2 regions of the Brenneria tiliae genome follow, and region 1 is predicted to be linked to the other one. Evidence: predicted binding sites of a transcription regulator. Region 1 holds the regulator's gene; the other holds the start of a gene.

What was found. Region 1 encodes PhoB, which activates phosphate uptake and scavenging genes when phosphate is short. Its sites were predicted from a motif close to CTGTCATAAAACTGNCNNAT; they were not measured.
Region 2: a site for PhoB is predicted at 1,117-1,136, ahead of ugpB (sn-glycerol-3-phosphate ABC transporter substrate-binding protein UgpB). Genes of this name have one in related genera too.

What each region holds. Positions count from the first base shown of each region.
Region 1 covers NZ_JAKPCB010000089.1:13,621-16,767, forward strand. The annotation lists gene phoR (phosphate regulon sensor histidine kinase PhoR) at 236-1,558, opposite strand; gene phoB (phosphate response regulator transcription factor PhoB) at 1,586-2,275, opposite strand; gene sbcD (exonuclease subunit SbcD) at 2,493-3,147, shown strand, end outside.
Region 2 covers NZ_JAKPCB010000092.1:96,472-99,618, reverse strand. The annotation lists gene ygbI (DNA-binding transcriptional repressor YgbI) at 1-728, shown strand, start outside; gene ugpB (sn-glycerol-3-phosphate ABC transporter substrate-binding protein UgpB) at 1,215-2,534, shown strand; gene ugpA (sn-glycerol-3-phosphate ABC transporter permease UgpA) at 2,599-3,147, shown strand, end outside.

The DNA of each region.
Region 1 (3,147 bases):
CGCTCCTGGTTGCCGGCCCGCGCCCCGATGGGCGACGGCGGCGAAATAGTGGAATAATGGGCAGCCTGCGTGATAGTCACCGACGGCAACCATTCAGACATCTGGACGTCTAAATTTACCGTATGCTGCCACGCGCCCGATTCGCGGGCAATTGAAGAATTTTCACCGTGATTGAGTAAATTTCAAGTTTATGCCTCCCCCCCGTCTCAAGGTTAAGCAATGGCGTCCGCCGCCGTCAGGCTAAGGGTTTCACGGTATTTTCAGCCGCGGACGCAGGCGCAATCAGCCGATTCGGCAGCGTAAACACAAAGCGCGAACCGGCCCCCTGCTCACTGAGGATCTCCAGCCGGGAATCATGGTGGCTGAGCGCGTGTTTGACGATCGCCAGCCCTAATCCGCTGCCGCCGGTCTGCCGCGAACGCGCCTTATCGACGCGATAAAAGCGCTCCGTCAGGCGCGGCAGATGTTCACCGGCGATCCCAGGCCCGTTGTCGCTCACCTGAAACTGCGCGCCCTGCGGCGTTTTCTGCCAGCAAACCTCAATACGCGTGCCCGTCGGCGTATGGTTAACGGCGTTGTAGACCAGATTGGAAACCGCGCTGCGCAACTGTTCTTCGTTGCCGAAAATCTGCAGTTGCTCATTCACCCGAAAAACCAGCTCGTGGCGATCCTGGCTCAGCGCCTGGGCTTCACGCTGCAAGACGCGCAGCATCAGCGGCATATCCACCTTCTCGTTGAGATCGATCGCCGCCGCCGCTTCGATACGCGATAACGTCAGCAGCTGTTTTACCAGTCCGTCCATACGCCGCGTTTGCTCCTGCATGGTATTCAGCGCCTTGTTGCGCAGGGCGTTATCCAGCGTTTCATCCTGCATCATCTCCAGATAGCCCTGCAATACCGTCAGCGGGGTGCGCAGCTCATGACTCACATTGGCGAAAAAGTTGCGTCTGGCGCCTTCCAACTGGTGCATCTGCGTAATATCGCGCGCCACCATCAGCAGTTGCCCTTCCGAATAGGGCATCACGCGGAATTCGACGTGGTGGGCGTTATTCAGCTGCAGCGTCAGCGGACGGCTGAAATCCCGCCTTTTCATATAGTCGGCGAATTCGGGATAACGCAGCAGGTTGAGGATATTCTGCCCGTTATCTTCCGGCCAGCGGAAGCTGAGCAGGTGTTGCGCCAGATGATTACACCAGAAAATGGCGCCCTCTTCGGTGGTGATCACCAGCGCATCCGGCAAGGATTCGGCGCCGCTGCGAAAACGCTTAATCAACAGCGCCAGCTCGCGCCGCCGCCGCCGGTTGCGCAGTTGCATCTGATAAAGACCGTAGAACAGCGGTTCCCAGCTCCAGCGGCCGGGCGGCGGGGTCATGCTGCGATCGACCCACAGCCAATAGGAGAGTTTAAGCTGGTTATAAAAATTCCAGCACAGCGCCGCCAGAACGGCGGCTAACAGAAACCAGGGCAGATAGCCGAAGATCAATCCCAGTAATAGCGCGGGCAGACAAAAAAAAGCCAACTCCAGCGCCAGCCTTTTCCATGAGAGAGGTTCTAGCACGTTAATGTTTCTCCGCTACGGCAACCTTCAATAACGCGTTGAAAAACGATACCCCGTTCCCCGAACGGTCTGCACCATTTTGTCATGCCCGCTGGTTTCCAACGCCTTGCGCAGCCGGCGGATATGCACATCAACGGTACGATCTTCCACATAAACGTTAGTGCCCCACACATGATTCAGCAACTGCTCGCGGCTGTAAACCCGCTCAGGGTGCGTCATAAAGAAGTGCAGCAGTTTAAATTCCGTGGGCCCCATATCCAGCGCGAGTTCTTCCGTCGTCACCCGGTGGGAGGAGGGATCGAGGCTCAATCCGCGCATTTCAATCACCTCTTCAACCGCCATCGGCGAAATGCGGCGCATCACCGCCTTAATTCGCGCCACCAGCTCCTTGGGGGAAAACGGCTTGGTAATGTAATCATCCGCGCCGACTTCCAGCCCACGCACGCGGTCCTCTTCCTCGCCGCGCGCGGTCAGCATCATAACCGGGATATCGCGGGTAAGCGCCTCGCGTTTCATATGCTTGATAAACTGCAGGCCCGAACCGCCCGGCAGCATCCAGTCCAGCAGCACCAGCTCTGGAAAAGGCTCCGACAGTTGCGTTACCGCGCTGTCATAATCTTCGGCCTCGACCGGCTGATAACCATTCTGCTCCAGTACGAAGCATACCATTTCCCGAATCGGTGCTTCATCTTCCACGACCAATATGCGTCTAGCCATCATTAATCCTGCCATTAATCATCGTCGCCGTTGCATGCGGAAGGCATTATGCGTCAGTTTTGTGACAGATTTATTAAAAGGATTTTTTCAACCTCGCACAATAACGGCCCGACGCATTTTCGAGCCGCTTTCCAAACTTTCGGTTTTCGCCACGACAGTGCCCCGATGGCTGTTTATAATCAACCGCATTGCGATTACATGCCGTTCAGGGAGTTCCATGCGTATTATCCACACCGCCGACTGGCATCTGGGACAGTATTTTTACACCAAAAGCCGGGCGGCCGAACATCAGGCTTTTCTGCACTGGCTGCTGGAACAGGTCGAACAGCAGCAGGCGGATGCGGTAATAGTAGCAGGGGATATCTTTGATAACGGTTCGCCGCCGAGCTATGCGCGGGAAATGTACTACCGTTTCGTGGTCGATATGCAGCGCACCGGCTGCCGGCTGGTGGTGCTGGGAGGCAACCATGATTCCGTCGCCACGCTGAACGAATCGCGGGATCTGCTGGCCTGCCTCAATACCCGGGTTATCGCCAGCGTCGACGGCGACGTCGACAAACAGGTGCTGGTGCTGGAAAACCGCCGGAATCAGCCCGGCGCCCTGCTGTGCGCCATCCCTTTTTTACGCCCGCGCGATCTGATCGCCAGCCGGGCCGGGCAATCCGGCGATGAAAAACAGCAGGCCCTGCTGGACGCCATCACCACGCATTACCGGCAGTGTTACCAGTCGGCCTGCCGGCAGCGCGATATTCTGGGGCTGCCGCTGCCCATCATCGCCACCGGGCACCTGACCACCGTCGGCGTCACCGCCTCCGATTCCGTGCGCGATATCTATATCGGTACGCTGGATGCGTTTCCGGCGCAGGCTTTTC
Region 2 (3,147 bases), on a different contig from region 1:
CGCTGATCGCCGAACGCGGCGTGGTGAGCATCACGGAACTGACCGAACGGCTCGGGGTGTCACATATGACCGTGCGGCGGGATGTGCAAAAGCTGGAGCAGGACGGCCTGTTGCTGAGCGTCTCCGGCGGCGTGCGCTCGCCCGAACGGCTGGCGATTGAGCCGTCGCATCAGGATAAATCCGTGATGTTCAGCCAGCAGAAAGAGGCGATTGGCCGGCTGGCGGCCCGGCAGATCCCGCCCAACAGCTGCATCTATCTGGACGCCGGCACCACCACGCTGTCGCTGGCGCGCCACCTGGCCGAGCGGGATGATTTACTGATCGTAACCAACGATTTTGTCATCGCCGCCTTTCTTATCGAGTCCAGCCAGTGCCGCATGATCCACACCGGCGGTACGCTGTGCCGGGAAAACCGCTCCTGCGTCGGCGAAGCCACCGCGCAGGCGCTGCGTAACCTGTTTATCGATATCGCCTTTATCTCCGCCTCATCGTGGAGCCTGCGCGGCCTGTCCACGCCAAATGAAGACAAAGTGGCGGTCAAACGCGCGGTGGTGGAAGCCAGCAGCAAACGTATTCTGCTTTGCGACACCTCAAAATACGGCCGCATCGCCACCTATCTGGCCACCCCGCTGACGGTTTTAGACAGCATTATTACCGACGACGGCCTGCCGCCCGCGGCGAAAGACGCGCTGGCGAAAATGGGGGTTGAGGTGTTGGTGGCGGGGTGAGGGGTATTCTTTCTATTGAAATTGCAATCTCATTTGGCAAATGGCTGTACAGAACAGCACTCTGTCAGCCATATCCTGCTAACGCTTTTCTTGACTAAGAAAAGTGTCCGGTACATTAGCCTCTTGAATCAGCCGGAGTACGTTATCCCACGTATCTGGTTTGACAGATTTTTTCGATAATATGACATTCCCTTCTCTATCACGTCGGATGTAAACCCAATCGGCATCAAATGCAAATTCAGCGGGCAATATAACCACTTGATGCTTGCCGTCTCTTGATAACCTAATGACATGCTCCATATTGCCCCCTAGCGTATAAATTCACAGCAGACACATACAGGGTAAAATATATGAAAGTGCGCGTTTTTTGAACTACGTTCTATTCCGCCTGTCACTCTGCCGTCATATCCCAGTTATTTTTCTGTCATACGCGCATGTCATGTTACCTGCGCATAAAAAAACATTGGGCTATTGCAGGAGACAGGCATGTTTAACCCTAAAATCCGTAAAGCGGCCGCGGGCGTAATATTGGCGTTGGCTTGCAGCGCCACTGCCCAGGCGGCGACCGCAATTCCTTTCTGGCACTCAATGGAGGGCGAGCTGGGGAAAGAGGTCAACTCACTGGCGGACCGTTTTAACCAGTCCCGCAGCGACGTGAAAATCGTCCCGGTCTACAAAGGCAACTACGAACAGAATCTGGCCGCCGGCATCGCCGCCTATCGCGCCGGCAACGCCCCGGCGATCTTGCAGGTTTATGAAGTAGGCACCGCCACCATGATGGCCAGCAAAGCCATTAAACCGGTGTATGAAGTGTTTAAAGACGCCGGCATCAATTTCGATGAGTCGATTTTCGTCCCCACCGTCTCCGGTTATTACACCGACGCCAAAAGCGGTCATCTGTTATCCCAGCCCTTTAACAGTTCCACGCCGGTGCTGTATTACAACAAAGACGCGTTTAAAAAAGCCGGCTTAGACCCGGAGCAGCCGCCGAAAACCTGGCAGCAACTGGCCGAGTACACCGCCAAACTGCGCGCGGCGGGCTTGAAATGCGGCTATGCCAGCGGCTGGCAGGGCTGGATTCAGATTGAAAACTTCAGCGCCTGGCACGGCCTGCCGGTAGCCAGCAAAAACAACGGATTCGACGGCGCCGACGCGGTGCTGGAATTCAACCGGCCGACGCAGGTCAAACATATTCAGCTGTTGCAGGATATGAATAAGCAAGGGAGTTTCACCTATTTCGGGCGCAAGGATGAGCCGACCGAGAAGTTCTACAACGGCGACTGCGCCATCACCACCGCCTCGTCCGGTTCGCTGGCGGATATCCGTCAGCACGCCAAATTCGACTACGGCGTAGGCATGATGCCGTATGACGCCGACGTGCAGGGCGCGCCGCAGAACGCCATCATCGGCGGAGCCAGCCTGTGGGTGCTGAACGGTAAAGACGCCGCCACCTATAAAGGCGTCGCCGAATTTATGCAGTTCCTGGCGCAGCCGGAAATCGCCGCCGAGTGGCACCAGAAAACCGGTTATCTGCCCATCACCAAGGCCGCGTATGAACTGACGCAAAAGCAGGGCTTCTACGAGAAGAATCCGGGTGCGGATATCGCCACGCGCCAGATGCTGAACAAACCGCCGCTGCCGTTCACCAAAGGGCTACGCCTGGGCAATATGCCGCAGATCCGTAGCGTGGTGGATGAAGAGCTGGAAAGCGTGTGGATGGGTAAGAAAACCCCGCAGCAGGCGCTGGACAGCGCCGTTGCGCGCGGCAACGCCCTGCTGCGTCGCTTCGAGCAGTCAACGAAATAACCTCGTTGTATCGGGCCGCAGGGAAGCGGCCCGTCCCCTGGTGCAAGCATTAATGAGTTCACGCATGACATCATCCCGTCCCGTTTTTAACCGTAGCTGGTTGCCCTATATGCTGGTGCTGCCTCAGCTACTGATTACCGCGATTTTTTTCCTCTGGCCGGCAGGTCAGGCGCTGTGGTATTCGGTGCAAAGTCTCGATCCGTTCGGGCTGTCCAGCGAATTCGTCGGTATGGAAAATTTCAGGCAGCTGCTGGATAACCCCTACTATCTCGATTCCTTTTACACCACGCTGACCTTTAGTTTTATGGTGGCGGGATTCGGCCTGCTGATCTCCCTGTTTCTGGCGGCGCTGGTGGACTATGTTATCCGCGCCAGCCGTCTGTATCAGACGCTGATTATTCTGCCCTACGCCGTCGCGCCGGCGGTGGCCGCCGTGCTGTGGATGTTTCTGTTCAACCCCGGTCTGGGGCTGATTACCCATTTTCTCGGCCTGCTGGGATACTCATGGAACCACGCGCAAAACAGCGGCCAGGCGATGTTTCTGGTGGTGCTGGCGTCGGTCTGGAAACAGATCAGCTATAACTTCCTGTTTTTTCTGGCGGCGTTGCAGTCC